3 regions of the Streptomyces sp. SudanB52_2052 genome follow, and region 3 is predicted to be linked to each of the others. Evidence: predicted binding sites of a transcription regulator. Region 3 holds the regulator's gene; each other region holds the start of a gene.
What was found. Region 3 encodes HrcA, which represses chaperone genes, less so after heat shock. Its sites were predicted from a motif close to TTNGCACTCNGNNNNNCNGAGTGCNAA; they were not measured.
Positions count from the first base shown of each region.

Region 1 (6,567 bases), 2.5 Mb from region 3:
CGCCAGACCGCGGGCCACGGCCTCCGCACGGGACGGCTGCCCGAGGGCGGCCCAGGCCCAGGCGAAGGCCGAGGTGAAATCGTGGCTTCGGCCCTTGATCGCGTCCCTGTGAAGGCACAGCTTGAACAGGGAGAGAACAAGTCCCGGGGCGGGGGGAGCCGCGGCGTCCCCGGTCTCCGGGACGGCTCCGGAGGTGATCGCTTCGGCGAGCAGCCGCTCCGCGGCATCGATCTCCTCCAGTGCCGCACCGTCCGCACCCGTCACGGCGAGCATCCGGTCGTGACGGGTGGTGTCGAGCGCGCAGCGCACCGCGCGGGTGAGGTCGCCGAGATCCAGCACCCTCTGGAGGTATCCGCGCAGCAGGTAGTCGGGGGTCTCCGGCGGCCAGCCCCGTGCGCGCCAGCCGTCGGCCCAGACGTCCAACCTGCCTCGGAAGCGGGCCAGTTCGGTGTCACCGAGCATCTCCAGGGCCCGGGACTGCAGGCCCTCGTGCGCGAGCAGCCACGTGTGCGCCCGGATGCGGAAGGTCCTTCCCGCATACGTGCTCAGTGTGTCCCGCACGTCGTAGCGAGCAGCTCCGGTGAGTTCCGTCAGGTCCTCCGTCGTCAGGCCACCGTCCGCCGCCGTCACCAGCGCCAGCAGCTCGTACGCCAGTCCCCCGGTCTCCCGCAGCCGCTTCAGCTCGCGTTCCGCCTCAGCACGCACCAGCTGGGCGTACGGCGACGGATCCAACCTCCGTACGACGGCCTGACGGAGCGGATGCTGCGGGGGGACGTCGCTCGGCAACGGTGGGTTCAGGCGGCCGGTGACCAGCACCCGCATTCCGGCCTCCGGCCGGGAGGGCAACAGGGCGGCGATGCTGTGCGCCGCGGAACCCGTGGTGACACCGCGGTCCTCGTCGAGACCGTCGAGCAGGAGGACGAGGCGCTCCCCGCGTCGCGCGCAGGCCCGGGCCGCTTCCCGGTACAGGCGGAGCAGATGGCCGCGCCGTGTCTCCTCCGTGAGCTGCGGCAGACCTTCACCGACCAGGTCGGCCAGCTGCTCCAGCACATTGACGGCATACGGGCCGACATGGTTGTACCCGCCGTCGCGGGCCGTGACGAAGAAGGCGACGACACGTACGCCGGGGGGCGGATGGAGTGCGAACCAGGACATGAGGGCGCTCTTGCCCGCCCAGGCCTCGGCTCTCCACCAGGCGTACGCCGGGCCCGAAGCGGCGGTGCAGAAGGCGGCCAACTCGGCCAGCTCGCGTTCGCGACCGACCAGTTCGGTCGGCACGATCTCGCGGATGTGCTCCCAGTACGCCGAGCGCGGGGGCGATGCGAGGAGGAACTGGTTGACGACCTGGTTTCCGTCCCCCGTGACGGCGGCGCCGACGTTCCCCGTGACGGTCACCGACCGCTTCCCCCACCACCGCATCCCGTCATGATGCCAAAGGGCCGGGAGGCGACGAGCGGCTCCCGTTGGGACAATGGTGCTGTTCAGCCGGACCCAGGGGAGCCGGAGGCGAGGCCATGACCTTCGTACAGCTCATCGAATGCAGGACCAGTCGGCTCGACGAGATGAACCGGCTGATGGACCGGTGGGTCGAGCAGACCAAGGGGAAGCGGACCGCGACGCACAGTGTGGTGGCGAAGGACCGGGCCGACGCCTCGCACATCGTGGAGATCGTGGAGTTCCCGTCGTACGAGGAGGCCATGCGGAACTCCGGGCTGCCGGAGACCGACCGGATCTTCCAGGAGATGGTGGCGCTCTGCGACGAGGAGCCCACCTTCACGGATCTGGACGTGGTGCGGGACGAGCAGCTCAACGCGGCCACCGCGCGCCGGTTCTTCGAGCTGGCGCCCGGCCGGGGCGACGCGCCCCCGCTGAACGACGTGTTCATCGAGGGTTACCACGACCACGACCCCGCGAACGTGCAGGACGTCATCGGGCTGGACGCGGTGCGGCGCGAGCTGGAGGTCTGGCGGGGCGGGTTCGACTTCTCGTTCACGGTCGAGGACCAGGTGGCGCAGGGTGACCGGGTGTGCACCCGGTGGACCTGGCGGGGCCACCACAAGGGCGAGTTCCTCGGGATCCCGCCGACCGGGAAGGACGTCACCATGACCGGGACGGTCATCCACCGCTGCACGCCGGACGGGAAGATCGCCGAGGGGTGGTGGCAGTACGACCGGCTGGGGCTGATGCAGCAGCTCGGGGCGCTGGATCCGCTGGAGCTGTGACCCTGCCCGGGCACGAGGAAAGCCCCCGTTCCGCGCGAGGCGGGACGGGGGCTTCCGGCAGAGGTCGGTGCCTCAGTGGGCGTGGCCGTGGCCGTGGCCCGCGGCGGCGGCCGGCTCCTCCTCTTCCTTCTTCTCGACGACCAGGGTCTCGGTCGTGAGGAGGAGGGAGGCGATGGAGGCGGCGTTCTCCAGGGCGGAGCGGGTGACCTTGACCGGGTCGATGACGCCGGCCTTGATCAGGTCGCCGTACTCGCCGGTGGCGGCGTTGTAGCCGTTGCCCTTGTCGAGCTCGGCGACCTTGGAGACGATGACGTAGCCCTCCAGGCCGGCGTTCTCGGCGATCCAGCGCAGCGGCTCGACGGCGGCCTTGCGGACCACGGAGACACCGGTGGCCTCGTCGCCGGTCTTGTCGAGGTTGCCCTCCAGGACCTTGACGGCGTGGACCAGGGCGGAGCCACCACCGGAGACGATGCCCTCCTCGACCGCGGCGCGGGTCGCGGAGATGGCGTCCTCCAGACGGTGCTTGCGCTCCTTGAGCTCGACCTCGGTGGCGGCACCCACACGGATGACGCACACGCCGCCGGCCAGCTTCGCGAGGCGCTCCTGGAGCTTCTCGCGGTCCCAGTCGGAGTCCGTGGTCTCGATCTCGGCCTTGATCTGGGCGACGCGGCCCTGCACGTCGTCCTTCTTGCCGGCGCCGTCGACGATGGTGGTGTCGTCCTTGGTGACGGTGACGCGGCGGGCGGAGCCCAGGACGTCCAGGCCGACCTGGTCGAGCTTGAGGCCGACCTCCTCGGAGACGACCGTGGCGCCGGTGAGGACGGCCATGTCCTGCAGCATCGCCTTGCGGCGGTCGCCGAAGCCGGGGGCCTTCACCGCGACGGCGTTGAAGGTGCCGCGGATCTTGTTGACGACGAGGGTGGACAGGGCCTCGCCCTCGACGTCCTCGGCGATGATCAGCAGCGGCTTGGAGGAGTTGGACTGGATGACCTTCTCCAGCAGCGGCAGGAGGTCCGCGATGGCGGAGATCTTGCCCTGCGTGATGAGGATGTAGGGGTCGTCCAGGACGGCTTCCATGCGCTCCTGGTCCGTCACGAAGTACGGCGACAGGTAGCCCTTGTCGAAGGCCATGCCCTCGGTGAAGTCCAGCTCCAGGCCGAAGGTGTTGGACTCCTCGACGGTGATGACACCGTCCTTGCCGACCTTGTCCATCGCCTCGGCGATGAGCTCGCCGACCTGCTGGTCCTGGGCGGACAGCGCGGCGACGGCGGCGATGTCGGACTTCTCGTCGATCGGGCGGGCCGAGGCGAGCAGGTCCTCGGAGACCGCGGCGACGGCGGCGTCGATGCCCTTCTTCAGGGCGGCCGGGGAAGCGCCGGCGGCGACGTTCTTCAGGCCCTCGCGCACGAGCGCCTGGGCGAGCACGGTCGCGGTGGTCGTACCGTCACCCGCGATGTCGTTGGTCTTGGTCGCCACCTCCTTGACCAGCTGGGCACCGAGGTTCTCGTACGGGTCCTCGACCTCGACCTCGCGGGCGATGGTCACACCGTCGTTGGTGATGGTGGGGGCGCCGAACTTCTTGTCGATGACGACGTTGCGGCCCTTGGGGCCGATCGTCACCTTGACCGTGTCGGCAAGCTTGTTGACGCCGCGCTCGAGGGCGCGACGGGCGTCCTCGTCGAACTTCAGGATCTTCGCCATGGGAGCGTGAGCCCTCTTCCGGAATCTGAGTCAAAGGCACTGCGCCCCGGGCGCCCGGCTTCTTATGTGTCGCGGGGGGCCAGGGGCGCAGCTCAAAGCAGTGTGCTGGGGTGAATTACTTCTCGACGATCGCGAGGACGTCGCGGGCCGAGAGGACGAGGTACTCCTCGTTGTTGTACTTCACCTCGGTGCCGCCGTACTTGCTGTAGAGCACGACGTCGCCGACCTTGACGTCGAGCTCGACGCGCTTGCCGTCCTCGATACGGCCCGGGCCCACGGCCAGGACGACGCCCTCCTGGGGCTTCTCCTTGGCGGTGTCCGGAATGACCAGGCCCGAGGCCGTGGTCTGCTCGGCGTCCAGCGGCTGGACCACGATGCGGTCCTCGAGCGGCTTGATGGCAACCTTGCTGGCGGTCGTCACGATCCGACCTCCCCCTTCGGAGATCTCACGGGGTTAACTGTCTGAGGTGGCGACCAGGTGGATCCGTCGTCGCGGGTGCCGGACCTGCCCGTCGCTGTGTTGGCACTCTCCTTCGTCGAGTGCCAGAGCCGAGACTATGACCGTGATTAGCACTCGGTCAAGCGGACTGCTAATTGCCGACGGCGCGTCGGCCAGGTGAGTTCTCCGCGCGGGGTCCGCGGCCGCCTACAGGTAGTCCTCCAGCCGTCCCACCCGCAGGCCCTTCCCCTCGATCTCCCGCAGCAACCGCACCGTCCGTTCCGTCAGGGTCAGGGACGCGTCGCCGGACGGCACGGAGACGATGTCGCCGGGGCGCAGACCGGGCCCGCCCCGCCGGTAGGTCAGGTCGCCGTCGGCGCCCAGGGAGGCCCGCCAGAGCACGACCGTCGTGATGCCGCAGTCGGCGGCGGCGCGCAGGGTCGTGGCGTCGTAGGTGCCGTAGGGCGGGCGGAAGAGGCGGGGGCGGATGCCGAAGCGGGAGTGGAGCTTGTGCTGCTGGCCGCAGATCTCGGCGCGCTGGCCGGCGTAGGGCAGGCCGCGCAGGGCGGGGTGGTCGAGGGTGTGGTTCTGGACGGACGCGCCGACCGCGCGCAGCCGGGCGAAGTGGCCGTAGCCGGGTCCGACGACGCTGTCCGTGAGGAACATGCTGACCGGGAGCCGCCGTTCGCGGACGAGGCCGACGAAGCGGGGGTCGCGTTCGGCGCCGTCGTCGTAGGTGAGGAAGACGACCGGGTCGCGGGTGGGGACGTGGTCCACGACGGGCGGGAGGGGATGGCTCGCCGCGGGGAGCGGGTCCTGGGCCCGGCCGTCGGCGGTGCCCGGGCGCTGGTCCGCCGCGCCGGCGCAGCTGGCCAGCAGGATGACGCCCGCGCACAGGGCGGCGGCGGCCGGTCGCCGCCTCACAGGTAGTCCTCCAGCCGTCCCACCGCGTATCCCTCGGCCGTGACCTTGTTCAGGAAGCGGCGGACCATGTCCGGCATCGTGCCCTTCCACTGCTCGGGGCCCCGGAAGTGGGTGAGGACGATGTCGCCCGGGCGCAGCTCCCGGTCCGCCTCGCGGTACTCCCAGCGGTCGGCGAAGACCTCCTCGTTCCAGAGCGGGACGTGGGTGATGCCGCAGGCCTTGGCGGCGCGCAGGGTAGCCCGGTCGTAGCTGCCGTAGGGCGGGCGGAAGAGGCGGGGGCGCTTGCCGAACCGCTTCTCCATGTAGCGCTGCATGCCGCAGATCTCGCGCTTCTGCGCCCGGTACGACAGGCCCGGGAGATAGGGGTGGTGGAGGGTGTGGTTGTTCAGCACGACGCCCCTGGCCTGCATCTTCCGGAAGTAGCGGGGGTTGTCCTTCACCAGGTAGCCGCTGAGGAACGCGGTGTACGGGACGTCCAGGTCGCTCATCATCCGCAGGAACGCCCGGTCCTTCTCGGCGCCGTCGTCGATGGTGAGGAAGACGACCTTGTCCCGGGTGGGGATCCTGGTGAACACGGGCGGGAGGTCCGACTCCCGGTGGCCTGCCACCTCGAAGCCCTCGCGGGTCCTGATCCTGGGCTTGCTCTCGGGGGGTCGCGAAGCGGTCAGCGGGACGTTCCTCAGCCCCCAGCGGTGCGCGGCGGCGACCCGCGCGGCGTGCGCGGCGCCCAGTTCGGAGGCGTACGAGTCGAGCGCGCGGGCCGGGGGCGCGTCGAGGGGCTGCTGTCCGCCGGCCGGGGTGACCTGGTCGCTGCCGCCCTGCGCGCACCCGGAGGCGATGGCGGCGAGGGCGAGCACGGCGAGACCGGCCCGCACACGGCCAGATGCCCGGCTTTTGTCATTTAGTACGACTGCTCGCATGGTGCCGGATCCTCGCAGCCGGGCCCGGCGAACCCGCCCCGACACCGCGGCCGGCGGCCCACCATCCACCGACTGGCCCACACGCCTCCCCCGTGCCGCCGTGGCCGACAATGAACCGGTGAACGACCTCGCCCTCCTCCTCACCCCAGAAGGCCGCGCCCTCCTCGACGAGGTGCGCGACACCGACCCGGCGCGGGAGCTGGCCGTCGCGACCCGGCTGCGCCGCGAGCACCCCGCCGAGCTGGTGTCGGCGGCGCTCGGCCAGGCGCGGCTGCGGCAGCGGGCGGCGGTGAAGTTCGGGGCCGAGGACGCGGGGCGGATGTTCTTCACGCCGAACGGGGTGGAGCAGTCGACCCGGGCG
Region 1 is NZ_OZ186796.1:3,644,143-3,650,709, forward strand. It holds gene ACSUPV_RS15900 (hypothetical protein) at 1-1,395, opposite strand, end outside; gene ACSUPV_RS15905 (ester cyclase) at 1,515-2,222, shown strand; gene groL (chaperonin GroEL) at 2,295-3,923, opposite strand; gene groES (co-chaperone GroES) at 4,039-4,347, opposite strand; gene ACSUPV_RS15920 (polysaccharide deacetylase family protein) at 4,570-5,286, opposite strand; gene ACSUPV_RS15925 (polysaccharide deacetylase family protein) at 5,283-6,161, opposite strand; gene ACSUPV_RS15930 (THUMP-like domain-containing protein) at 6,325-6,567, shown strand, end outside.
Region 1: groES (co-chaperone GroES) is a predicted target of HrcA. The motif match lies at 4,491-4,517, and genes of this name have one in related genera.

Region 2 (6,567 bases), 1.1 Mb from region 3:
CGGCGGCCACCTTCGGCGCGAGCGCGGCCAGCGCCGGCACCGCCTCCGGGTGAGCCCGGGCCCGCTCCGGGTCGGCCACGATCGGCGCGAGGGTCCCGTCGAAGTCGAGGCCGATCAGGGCCTTGCCGGGTCCGGCGAGGAGCGCGTCGAGGCCCTCCTGTCCGGCCCGGGTGCGGGGCGTGGGCAGCGGCCGGGCCGCCGGAGTCGTGCCGCTCATCCCCGCAACGCCTCCAGCTGGTCCACGAACCACTGCGCGGGCGGCAGTGCCGTGGCCGCCGCCGCCAGCCGCTTGCTCCGCTCGGCGCGCTCCTCCGGGCCCATCGACAGGGCCTCGTGCAGGGCCGTCGCCGTGCCCGTGATGTCGTAGGGGTTGACCGTGATCGCGTCCTCGCCCAGTTCCTCGTACGCCCCGGCCTCCCTGGACAGCACCAGCGCGCAGCCCGCGTCGGAGACGACCGGGACCTCCTTGGCGACCAGGTTCATGCCGTCCCGGATGGGGTTGACCAGCGCCACGTCGGCCAGCCGGTACGCGGCCAGGGAGCGGGCGAAGTCGTCCTTCACGTGCAGGACGACCGGTGTCCAGCCGGGCGTCCCGAACTCGGCGTTGATCTCGTCCGCCAGCCGCTGCACCTCGGCCGTGTAGTCCCGGTACACCGCGAGGTCCTGCCGCGAGGGATAGGCGAAGGCGACGTGCACCACGCGCTCGCGCCACTCGCCGTGGGCTTCGAGGAGCCGCCGGTAGGCCAGCAGCCCGCGCACGATGTTCTTCGACAGCTCCGTGCGGTCGACCCGGACGATCGTGCGGCGGTCCTCGCCGATCTCCTCCCGGAGCGCGGCCATCCGCTCCTCGACGTCCTGCTCGTGGGACCGCTTGCGCAGGAAGTCGGCGTCGGCGCCCAGCCCGTGCACCCCGATCCGCGTGCCGCCGAGCCCGCCCGCGAACCGCTCGGCGCACGCGACGAAGGCGTCCGCCCAGCGCTGCGTGAGGAAGCCCAGCCGGTCCGCGCCCAGCATGCCGCGCAGCACCTGCCCGGCCACGTCGTCCGGCAGCATCCGGAAGTACTCGGGCGGTGCCCACGGCGTGTGCGAGAAGTGGCCGATCCTCAGGTCCGGGCGCAGCTCGCGGAGCATGCCCGGCACCAGCGTCAGGTGGTAGTCCTGCACGACGACCGCCGCGCCCTGCGCCGCCTCCTCGGCCAGCGCCTCGGCGAACGCCCGGTTGTACGTCTCGTAGGACGCCCACTGGCGCCGGAACTCCGCGTCGAAGACCGGCTCCAGCGGCGTCTGGTACAGCATGTGGTGCACGAACCACAGGACGGAGTTGGCGATGCCGTTGTAGGCGTCGGCGTGCACGTCGGCCGGGATGTCCAGCATCCGCACGCCGTCCTCTCCCGCCCGTCGCCCGCCGCCACCCCTCTGCGGAGGGGCCTCCGGCCCCGCCCCTACGATTCCGCGGCGGACCGCCTCCCGGTCGCCGTCGGACAGCGCCGAGCACACCCACAGCGCGTCCGCGTCCGACCCGATCGCGGACAGCCCCGAGACCAGTCCGCCACCGCCCCGCTTGGCGTTCAGCGAACCGTCCTCGCCCACCGCGTAGGAGACCGGACCGCGGTTGGAGGCCACCAGCACTCGTGCAGCACCGTACGTCGAAGCCATACGCCTCAACCTAGCCCGGCCTGTAAACGCTCAAACGTACGGACCTGCCGCGTCCGGCCGAAAACGACCCCGGTCAGGCCGCCTTCCGCTCCTGGTACTCGGCGATCTCCACCATCGGCGGACGTTCCTCGGTGTCGACCGAGTACGTCCGCGGCTCGAAGCCGTCCCCGCCCCGCTCGAACTGGGTCAGGGACGGCCGGATCAGGTGCCCGCGGGCCAGCCGCAGCTGGGCCGTGCGGTAGATCGCGGCGGCCATCCGGCCCAGCGCCTGCCCGTCCTGGTGCCGGTGCTTGCGCACGCCGACGTCCACCTGGGCGAGGGCGTCCAGCCCCACCAGGTGCAGGGCGTCCACCAGCATGCCCAGCTCGACGCCGTACCCGACGGGGAACGGCAACTGCTCCAGCAGTGAGCGGCGGGCCGCGTACTCCCCGCCGAGCGGCTGCACGAAGCCGGCCAGCTGCGGCCAGTGCATGTTCAGCAGCGGGCGCGCCATGAGTTCCGTGACCCGGCCGCCCTGCCCGGCCGCGCCGCCCAGCGGACGGTCGTACATGCCCTTGACCAGGTCCACGTCCGGCTCGGTGAGCAGCGGGCCCACGATCCCGGAGACGAAGTCGGACGAGAAGTCCCTCAGGTCGGCGTCGATGAAGCAGACGATGTCCCCGCGTGTGACGAGCAGCGAGCGCCACAGCACCTCGCCCTTGCCGGGCACCGCGGGCAGCCGGGGGAGGATGGTGTCCCGGTGCACCACCGTCGCGCCCGCGGCGGCGGCCACCTCCGACGTGCGGTCGGTCGACCCCGAGTCGACGACGACCAGCTCGTCGACGAGCGGGACCTGCCGCATCAGGTCGTGGCGGATGACGGCGGCGATGTCGCCGACCGTCTCCTCCTCGTTGAGCGCGGGCAGCACGACGCTGACCGTCTGGCCCGTGCGCTGCTTGGCGGCCAGGATCCGGTGGAGCGGACGCTCGGTCGCGGACCAGGAACGGGTGCTCAGCCAGCGCTCGACTTCTTCCAGCACCGTGGCGGCTCCTTAGCGTTCTCTCGGCGGGACGGACTGTGAGCCATCTCGCGGTTCGGACGACTATCTCAAGGGTCCTGGTCGTCGGTTACAGTCTTGAACAACGCGGATGACCATCGCATGTCCGGGGTCAACCGTCGTTTACAACCACATACAGCTCATCCAGAGGGGCAGAGGGATACGGCCCGATGAAGCCCCGGCAACCCTCCAGTCGGTACTCGTAGGTCACTGGCGACCACAGCGCGAGGCTCCCGGCTAGGGAAGGTGCCAAATCCGTCTCACGGCGAGATGCGTCGTGAGGAAGATGAGGAGAAAGGGCCTCGCCTCACATGGCTGTGCAGACTGTTGCAAGCACCACGAACTCCACCGTAGACCTCGGCCCGGCCGCCGCCCTGAGCTGCCGCGAGTGCGGTCACCGCGTCCCCCTCGGCCCGGTCTTCGCCTGTGAGGAGTGTTTCGGCCCGCTGGAGATCGCCTACGACTTCTCCGCGTACGACGCCGAGGAGCTCCGCAAGCGGATCGAGGCGGGCCCCGCGAACATCTGGCGTTACGCCCCGCTGCTGCCCGTCCCGGCCGACGTGGCGGACAAGCCGAACCTCAACCCGGGCTGGACGAAGCTGATCAAGGCCGACAACCTCGCCCGCGAGCTGGGTGTCGACGCCGGCAAGCTGTTCGTGAAGGACGACTCGGGCAACCCGACGCACTCCTTCAAGGACCGCGTCGTCGCGCAGGCCCTGGAGGCCGCCCGCGCCTTCGGCTTCACCACGCTCTCCTGCTCCTCCACCGGCAACCTCGCCGGCGCCGTGGGTGCCGCAGCGGCCCGCGCCGGCTTCCGCTCCTGCGTGTTCATCCCGCACGACCTGGAGCAGGGCAAGGTCGTCATGGCCGCGGTCTACGGCGGCGAGCTCGTCGGCATCGAGGGCAACTACGACGACGTGAACCGCTTCTGCTCCGAGCTGATCGGCGACCCGGCCGGCGAGGGCTGGGGCTTCGTCAACGTCAACCTGCGGCCGTACTACGCCGAGGGCTCCAAGACCCTCGCGTACGAGATCTGCGAGCAGCTCGGCTGGCAGCTGCCCGACCAGATCGTGGTGCCGATCGCCTCCGGCTCCCAGCTCACGAAGATCGACAAGGGTCTGCAGGAGCTGATCAAGCTCGGGCTGGTCGAGGACAAGCCGTACAAGATCTTCGGCGCGCAGGCCGAGGGCTGTTCGCCGGTGTCGACGGCGTTCAAGGCCGGGCACGACGTGGTGCGGCCGCAGAAGCCGGACACGATCGCCAAGTCGCTGGCGATCGGCAACCCGGCGGACGGGCCGTACGTGCTGGACATCGCGCGGCGGACGGGCGGTTTCGTGGAGGACGTGACGGACGAGCAGGTCGTTGACGCGATCAAGGTTCTCGCCCGGACCGAGGGAGTCTTCGCGGAGACCGCCGGTGGGGTGACCGTGGGGGTGACGCGCAAGTTGATCGAGAACGGGGTGCTCGACCCCACGAAGACCACTGTCGTACTCAACACCGGGGATGGTCTGAAGACGCTGGACGCGGTGGCGGGCACGGGGCTCACCGCGACCATTCGTCCCAACCTCGAGTCGTTCCGTGAGGCTGGGCTCGTCTGATCGTTCTCCGCTGGGGGCCGGTGGGGGTTGGTCGCGCAGTTCCCCGCGCCCCTAGGTAACTCGTCCAACCGGAGGTTTTGAAGTCATGAGCGTCACCGTTCGCATCCCCACCATCCTGCGTACCTACACCGGCGGGCAGGCCGAGGTCGCCGCCGAGGGGGCGACCCTCGGGGAGGTCATCGCCGATCTGGAGAAGAACCACACGGGGATCGCCGCCCGCGTGCTGGACGACCAGGGCAAGTTGCGGCGGTTCGTCAACGTGTACGTGAACGACGACGACGTGCGGTTCGAGCAGGGGCTGGAGACGGCGACGCCGGACGGTGCCGGCGTGTCGATCATCCCGGCCGTCGCCGGCGGCTGAACCGGTCGCCCGCCCCGATTGTTACTTGCGGTAACGGTCGTCACCGAGAGTTCATCGAATTGCCCCCTCCGTGAGAGAAGCGGAGGGGGCAATTCAGTGTGGTTGAGCGGGGTACAGTTGGGGAACGCGATGCCGATCCCCTGATCGGAAACCCTGAATTCCTGCCGCACGCCCGACAAGATGTAGCCAAAGTGTGTGCATCTTTCGCGGCTTTTGTTCCCTTTGCGTGGCCCGACTTGCCCTGAATTCAGGCGAATTCTCCCCACATTCCGGATGCCGCGCGTCCAGAATTCTCGTCCGATTGACCTGTTGCAGACGGCAGTTGGACAGATACATTCAGCCGCGGTCGACGCGTTCCGGCGCACGCCCCCAACCGTGGGGGGTGAGGTCTGACCCGGATCCGCGAAGTGTGGATCTGTGCAAGGGCCAGTAATAGGGGAGTTAGGCATGGCTCAGGGCACCGTCAAGTGGTTCAACGCGGAGAAGGGGTACGGCTTCATCGCGGTCGACGGTGGTGCGGATGTTTTCGTCCACTACAGCGCGATCCAGATGGACGGTTACCGCACCCTGGAAGAGGGCCAGCGGGTTGAGTTCGAGATCTCGCAGGGCCAGAAGGGTCCGCAGGCCGACATGGTTCGCGTCGCCGGCTGAACGCGTTCCACGACCAAACCGCAAGCGACCGGTCTTCTCTGAAGGGCCCGTACCCCCCGGGGTACGGGCCCTTCGGCCTGTTCGAAGGCCCTGTCGGACGGTGTTCGCGGGCGGCTGACGCCCCCGCCCGATCCAGGGCAGGCGCTTGCACTCGCAGGGGTCGAGTGCTAATCATTGGCGTTAGCACTCTGAAGGTGAGAGTGACAACGTAAGGACCGGGTCGGTGAGGCCACGGGCCGGGTGGGGCAAGGAACCACCGGTCGGGGCCGTCCGTCGCGGGCGCGGGCGCGGTCCGAAGTAATCACCCCCAGTCCTGGAGGGACCACTTCACATGGCCAAGATCATCGCGTTCGACGAGGAGGCGCGGCGCGGCCTCGAGCGCGGCATGAACCAGCTCGCGGACGCCGTGAAGGTGACGCTCGGCCCCAAGGGCCGCAACGTCGTCCTCGAGAAGAAGTGGGGCGCGCCCACGATCACCAACGATGGTGTCTCCATCGCCAAGGAGATCGAGCTCGAGGACCCGTACGAGAAGATCGGCGCCGAGCTGGTCAAGGAAGTCGCCAAGAAGACGGACGACGTCGCCGGTGACGGTACGACCACCGCGACCGTCCTCGCCCAGGCCCTGGTGCGCGAGGGTCTGCGCAACGTGGCCGCCGGTGCCAACCCGATGGCCCTCAAGCGCGGTATCGAGAAGGCCGTCGAGGCCGTCTCCGCCGCCCTGCTGGAGCAGGCGAAGGACGTCGAGACCAAGGAGCAGATCGCTTCCACGGCCTCCATCTCCGCCGCCGACACCCAGATCGGCGAGCTCATCGCCGAGGCCATGGACAAGGTCGGCAAGGAAGGCGTCATCACCGTCGAGGAGTCCCAGACCTTCGGTCTGGAGCTGGAGCTCACCGAGGGTATGCGCTTCGACAAGGGCTACATCTCGGCGTACTTCGCGACCGACATGGAGCGTATGGAGGCCGTCCTCGACGACCCGTACATCCTGATCGCGAACTCCAAGATCTCCAACGTCAAGGACCTGCTCCCGCTCCTGGAGAAGGTCATGCAGTCGGGCAAGCCGCTGCTGATCATCGCCGAGGACGTCGAGGGCGAGGCCCTGTCGACCCTGGTCGTCAACAAGATCCGCGGCACCTTCAAGTCCGTCGCCGTCAAGGCCCCGGGCTTCGGCGACCGCCGCAAGGCGATGCTGCAGGACATCGGCATCCTCACCGGCGGCGAGGTGATCTCCGAGGAGGTCGGCCTCAAGCTGGAGAACGCCACGC
Region 2 is NZ_OZ186796.1:5,025,286-5,031,852, forward strand. It holds gene otsB (trehalose-phosphatase) at 1-217, opposite strand, end outside; gene ACSUPV_RS22410 (alpha,alpha-trehalose-phosphate synthase (UDP-forming)) at 214-1,656, opposite strand; gene ACSUPV_RS22415 (glucosyl-3-phosphoglycerate synthase) at 1,730-2,674, opposite strand; SAM riboswitch class I at 2,830-2,985, shown strand; gene thrC (threonine synthase) at 3,004-4,290, shown strand; gene ACSUPV_RS22425 (ubiquitin-like small modifier protein 1) at 4,376-4,651, shown strand; gene ACSUPV_RS22430 (cold-shock protein) at 5,099-5,302, shown strand; gene groL (chaperonin GroEL) at 5,634-6,567, shown strand, end outside.
Region 2: groL (chaperonin GroEL) is a predicted target of HrcA. The motif match lies at 5,483-5,509, and genes of this name have one in related genera.

Region 3 (6,567 bases):
GGATGGTGTGGTGCGCGATCTGGTGGACTGAGTTGCTGGGCGTCGGTGCTGGGGCCGGGGCGATGCGCAACTCGGCGCGACGAGGTGCCGCTCTCCGTGGGACGGGTGCCGCCCCTAGCGGCATGCATGCCCGCAGCTGAGCGAGACACCGGCCGCAGCTGAGCGGGGACGCGGGCCGCAGCTGAGCGGGGACGCGAGCGCAGCTCAGCGCGGCTACGGCGCCGTCACGAAGTCGATCAGTTCTTCCACCCGGCCCAGGAGTTCCGGCTCCAGGTCCTTGTACGAGTGGACGCCGGACAGGATCCGCTGCCACGCCGCGCCCGTGTTCTGCGGCCAGCCCAGGGCGCGGCACACGCCCGTCTTCCAGTCCTGGCCCCGCGGGATCCGGGGCCAGGCCTCGATGCCGAGGGAGGACGGCTTCACCGCCTCCCAGATGTCGATGTAGGGATGGCCCACCACCAGCGCGTGGTCGCTCGTCACCGACTGGGCGATGTGCCACTCCTTCGAGCCCGGTACGAGGTGGTCGACCAGGACGCCGAGGCGCGCGTCGGGGCCGGGGGCGAAGGAGTCGACGATCGACGGGAGGTCGTCCACGCCCTCCAGGTACTCCACGACCACGCCCTCGATGCGCAGGTCGTCGCCCCACACCTTCTCGACCAGCTCGGCGTCGTGCCGGCCCTCGACGTAGATGCGGCCGGCACGGGCCACGCGCGCGCGTGCGCCGGGGACCGCCACCGAACCGGAGGCCGTGCGGGTGGGCCGTGCCGGGGCGCCCGGCGAGGGGCGGACCAGCGTCACCACCTTGCCCTCCAGGAGGAAGCCGCGCGGCTCCATCGGGAACACCCGGTGCTTGCCGAAGCGGTCCTCCAGCGTCACCGTGCCCGCCTCGCAGCGGATGACCGCCCCGCAGAAGCCGGTGCCGGGCTCCTCCACCACCAGGCCCGGTTCCGCCGGGACCTCGGGGACCGGCTGGGGCTTCTTCCACGGCGGGGTCAGGTCCGGAGAGTACTGGCGCATTCGGATGACGATAGGAGAACCGGGCGGGTGGTCACGGAGACACGCCGAAACGGGTCGCCAGCGCGTCCCGCTGGGCCCGGACGAACGCCGCGTCCACCACCGCTCCGTGACCGGGCACGTACACCGCGTTCTCGCCGCCCAGCGCGAGCAGCCGGTCCAGCGCGGCCGGCCAGTGCGACGGCACGGCGTCCGGGCCCGCCTGCGGCTCGCCGGACTCCTCGACCAGGTCGCCGCAGAACACCACCTCCGGATCGCCCGGCACCAGCACCGCCAGATCGTGCGCGGTGTGCCCGGGGCCCACGTTCGCCAGCAGCACCTGGCACCCGCCGCCCAGGTCGAGGGTCCACTCGCCGGACACCAGGTGGCGGGGCGGGACCAGCAGGTCCGCCGACTCCTGGGCGACCGTCTCGGCCAGTCCGTTGCGCACCGCGTCCGCGCGCAGCTCCTCGCGGTCCCGCAGGCGCGACAGCACCGCGTCCACGCCCACCGCGCCGAACACCTCCGCCCCCGTGAACGCCGCCGCCCCGAAGACGTGGTCGAAGTGGGGATGGGTCAGCGCGAGATGTGTCACACGGTGCCCGGTGAGCGACTGCGCCTGCTCGCGCAACCGCGCTCCCTCGGCCGGGCTCGACCCGGCGTCGATCACGAGGACCGCGTCCTCGCCGGCGACCAGCCCCGCCGTGCAGTCCCACACCGGCAGCCGACACCGCCCCACCCCGGCGGCCACGCGCTCCCACCCGAGCTCTTCCCAAGTCACCGTCATACGGCGACGCTAGCCGTGACTCCCGCCCGGGGCACGACGCCGCACGACCAGCCTTGCCGGGGGCGTACCCCACCGCCGTACACTGGGCCGGGGAACATTGGCACTCGCACGCGCAGAGTGCCAGGCCGCGAACGGCAGGCAACGGGCGGACGACTTCTGGAGGTGTGCGCGATGCTCAGTGAACGCAGGCTTCAGGTGCTGCGCGCCATCGTCCAGGACTACGTCGGCACCGAGGAGCCGGTCGGCTCCAAGGCCCTCACCGAGCGGCACAACCTCGGCGTCTCCCCGGCGACCGTCCGCAACGACATGGCGGCCCTGGAGGACGAGGGATACATCGCCCAGCCGCACACCAGCGCCGGGCGCATCCCCACCGACAAGGGGTACCGCCTGTTCGTGGACAAGCTCGCCGGCGTCAAGCCCATGACCGCGCCCGAGCGGCGCGCGATCCAGAACTTCCTGGAGGGCGCCGTCGACCTCGACGACGTCGTGGCGCGCACGGTGCGGCTGCTCGCGCAGCTCACGCGCCAGGTCGCCGTCGTGCAGTACCCGTCGCTGACCCGGTCCACCGTGCGGCACGTGGAGCTGCTCTCCCTCGCGCCCGCGCGCGTGATGCTCGTGTTGATCACGGACACCGGGCGGGTCGAGCAGCGGGTGGTCGACTGCCCGGCGCCCTTCGGCGAGGCCTCGCTCGCTGATCTGCGCGCGCGCCTCAACAGCCGGGTGGCGAACCGCCGTTTCGCGGATGTGCCGAGTCTGGTGGAGGATCTCCCGGAGGCTTTCGAGCACGAGGACCGGGGTACGGTCTCCACGGTGCTCTCCACACTCCTGGAGACGCTCGTCGAGGAGAACGAGGAGCGGCTGATGATCGGCGGCACCGCCAATCTGACCCGCTTCGGTCATGACTTCCCCCTCACGATCCGGCCCGTGCTGGAGGCGCTGGAGGAGCAGGTCGTGCTCCTCAAGCTGCTCGGCGAGGCGAAGGATCCGGGCGTGACCGTCCGTATCGGTCACGAGAACGCCCACGAAGGACTCAACTCCACGTCCGTCGTGTCGGTCGGCTACGGTTCGGGCGGCGAGGCAGTCGCCAAGCTCGGCGTGGTCGGACCGACCCGCATGGACTACCCGGGAACGATGGGAGCGGTACGCGCAGTGGCACGGTACGTCGGACAGATCCTGGCGGAGTCGTAGTGGCCACGGACTACTACGCCGTACTCGGCGTGCGCCGCGACGCGTCGCAGGAAGAGATCAAGAAGGCCTTCCGGCGGCTCGCCCGCGAGCTGCATCCGGACGTCAACCCCGATCCGAAGACCCAGGAGCGGTTCAAGGAGATCAACGCCGCCTACGAGGTGCTGTCGGACCCGCAGAAGAAGCAGGTCTACGACCTCGGCGGGGACCCGCTCTCGCAGGCCCAGGGCGGCGGCGCGGGCGGCTTCGGAGCCGGTGGCTTCGGGAACTTCTCCGACATCATGGACGCGTTCTTCGGCACGGCGTCGCAGCGCGGTCCGCGCTCGCGCACCCGCCGCGGCCAGGACGCGATGATCCGCATCGAGGTGGAGCTCGATGAGGCGGCCTTCGGCACGACGAAGGACATCCAGGTCGACACGGCGGTCGTCTGCAACACCTGTAACGGTGAGGGCGCGGCCCCCGGTACGTCCGCCCAGACGTGTGACATGTGCCGCGGCCGCGGTGAGGTGTCGCAGGTCACCCGGTCCTTCCTGGGCCAGGTCATGACGTCCCGTCCGTGCCCGCAGTGCCAGGGCTTCGGAACGGTGGTCCCGACCCCGTGCCCGGAGTGCGCGGGCGACGGGCGGGTCCGCTCCCGCCGCACGCTCACGGTCAAGATCCCGGCCGGTGTCGACAACGGCACGCGGATCCAGTTGGCCGGCGAGGGCGAGGTCGGGCCCGGTGGCGGTCCGGCCGGTGACCTCTACGTCGAGATCCACGAGCTGCCGCACCCCATGTTCCAGCGGCGCGGCGACGACCTGCACTGCACGGTGACCATCCCCATGACGGCGGCGGCCCTCGGCACGAAGGTGCCGCTGGAGACGCTGGACGGGCTGGAGGAGGTCGACATCCGCCCGGGCACCCAGTCCGGCCAGTCGATCCCGCTGCACGGCCGAGGTGTCACCCACCTGCGCGGCGGCGGACGCGGCGACCTCATCGTCCACGTCGAGGTCCAGACCCCGACCAAGCTCGACCCCGAGCAGGAGCGTCTCCTGCGCGAGCTGGCCAAGCTACGCGGCGAGGAGCGGCCCCAGGGTCAGTTCCAGCCGGGACAGCAAGGGCTGTTCTCCCGGTTGAAGGACGCGTTCAACGGGCGCTGACGGGAGCCCTCGGGTGGCCTGGAGGGGCTCGTTCCTCTGGTCTATGCCACACGGCAGGCCGGTTTCGGAGTTGTTCGGAGGACGTGACAACATGCGGTCATGTCCTCCGCTCTGACCGATCTCTTCCCCCACCCGATCGTGCAGGCCCCCATGGCGGGCGGCGTCTCCGTGCCGCAGCTCGCCGCCGCCGTGTGCGAGGCGGGCGGGCTCGGGTTCCTCGCCGCCGGGTACAAGACCGCCGACGGGATGTACGAGGAGATCAAGCAGCTGAGGAGCCTCACCGGCAGGCCCTTCGGCGTCAACCTCTTCATGCCGCAGCCGGAGTACGCCGACCCGGCCGCCGTCGACGTCTACGCCCACCAGCTGGCCGGCGAGGCCACCTGGTACGAGGCCGAGCTCGGTGACCCCGAGAGCGGCCGCGACGACGGCTACGAGACCAAGCTCGCGGTGCTCCGCGACAACCCCGTGCCCGTCGTGTCGTTCCACTTCGGCGCGCCGAGCCGCGAGGTCGTCGACGCCCTGCACCGCGTCGGCACGTTCGTCCTGGTCACCGCCACCACCCCCGACGAGGCCCGGGCCGTCGAGCGGGCGGGCGCGGACGCGGTCATCGCGCAGGGCGTCGAGGCCGGCGGCCACCAGGGCACCCACCGGGACGTCCCCGAGACGGACGGGTCCGGCATCGGCCTGCTGTCGCTGGTCGCCCAGATCAGGGAGGCCGTCAACATCCCGATCGTCGCCGCCGGCGGAATCATGCGCGGCGGCCAGATCGCCGCGGTGCTCGCCGCGGGCGCGAGCGCGGCCCAGCTCGGCACGGCCTTCCTCGCCACGCCCGAGTCCGGCGCGAACGCCCTGCACAAGCAGGCGCTGACCAACCCCCTGTTCGTGCGCACCGAGTTGACCCGGGCCTTCTCCGGGCGGCCGGCGCGCGGTCTCGTCAACCGGTTCCTGCGCGAGCACGGCCCGTATGCGCCCGCCGCCTACCCCGAGATCCACCACCTCACCGCGCCGCTGCGCAAGGCCGCCGCCAAGGCCGGTGACGCACAGGGCATGGCGCTGTGGGCCGGGCAGGGGCACCGGATGGCGCGGGAGCTGCCCGCCGGGCAGCTGGTGGAGGTGCTGGCCGGTGAACTCGCCGCCGCCAGGACAGCGTTGTCGGGCGGGGGCGTCCGGTGACCGCGCCGGTGTTCGTGGTCGACCACTTCGACGCGGGCCGCGGCGGCCGGTACGTCCTCGACGGGCCGGAGGGACGGCACGCCGTCTCCGTGAAGCGGCTGCGGCCCGGCGAGGACGTCGTCCTCACGGACGGGGCCGGGCGCTGGGCGGACTGCGTGGTGCTCGACACCGAGGGCAAGGACCGGCTGATCGTCCAGCTGGACTCGGTGAGCGAGGAGCCGCCGGAGCAGCCGCGACTGACCGTCGTGCAGGCGCTGCCCAAGGGAGACCGGGGAGAGCTGGCCGTCGAGACCATGACCGAGGTCGGCGTCGACGCGATCGTGCCCTGGGCGGCGGCGCGCTGCATCACGCAGTGGAAGGGCGACCGCGGGGCCAAGGCGCTGGGCAAGTGGCGGGCCACCGCACGGGAGGCCGGCAAGCAGTCCCGCCGGGTGCGGTTCCCCGAGGTCGCGGAGGCGGCCACGACCAAGCAGGTCGCGGCGCTGCTGGCGGGCGCGGAGTTCGCCGCCGTGCTGCACGAGAGCGGCGACGCGCCGCTGGCGACGGCCGAACTGCCGTCGTCCGGCGAGATCGTGCTGGTCGTGGGGCCCGAAGGGGGCGTGGCGCCGGAGGAGTTGGCGCTGTTCGAGGAGGCGGGGGCCGGGGCGTACCGCCTCGGGCGCAGTGTGCTGCGCACATCGACCGCCGGGACCGCGGCCGCGGCCGTGCTCCTGGCCCGTACCGGCCGCTGGTCCTGACCCCCCTGGAGGAACCGTGGAACTCGCCCAAGTACGTCTGCTCGTCACCGACTTCGCCGCGTGTTACCGCTTCTACGGCGACATCCTCGGCCTCAAGCCCCAGTCGGGCGCGGCCGAGGGGCCGTACGAGAAGTTCAGCCCCGCGGTCGGTTCCGCGGGGATCGCGCTGCAGGACCGGTCGATGATGGCCGAAGTGCTCGACGAGGTCGGGGACGCGGCGACCGGCCACCGGTCCCTCGTCGTGCTGCGGGTGGACGCGCTGGACGCGTACTGCGAGGAGATCACCCTCCGCGGCGCCACGGTCCTGCACGGCCCGGCGCCCATGACCGACCGCATGCGGGTCGCCTACCTCAAGGACCCCGAGGGCAACCTGGTGGAGCTTCAGGAGTGGCTCCTGCTGCGCGGTTGACGCCTTTGCGCCCTACCGCGCCGCCCCCGTCAGTGGCAGGCTCCCCTTCATGGGGGCGTTCAGGAGGATCTGGCGGGGGCCGCGCGGCCGTCGGGTGGCTGTGGCGGCGGTGTTCGGGACCATCGCGGTGGGCGGTGCCGTCGC
Region 3 is NZ_OZ186796.1:6,129,957-6,136,523, forward strand. It holds gene hemW (radical SAM family heme chaperone HemW) at 1-31, shown strand, start outside; gene ACSUPV_RS27385 (DUF3097 domain-containing protein) at 214-1,017, opposite strand; gene ACSUPV_RS27390 (MBL fold metallo-hydrolase) at 1,049-1,780, opposite strand; gene hrcA (heat-inducible transcriptional repressor HrcA) at 1,952-2,968, shown strand; gene dnaJ (molecular chaperone DnaJ) at 2,968-4,104, shown strand; gene ACSUPV_RS27405 (nitronate monooxygenase) at 4,204-5,277, shown strand; gene ACSUPV_RS27410 (16S rRNA (uracil(1498)-N(3))-methyltransferase) at 5,274-6,014, shown strand; gene ACSUPV_RS27415 (VOC family protein) at 6,031-6,423, shown strand; gene ACSUPV_RS27420 (hypothetical protein) at 6,473-6,567, shown strand, end outside.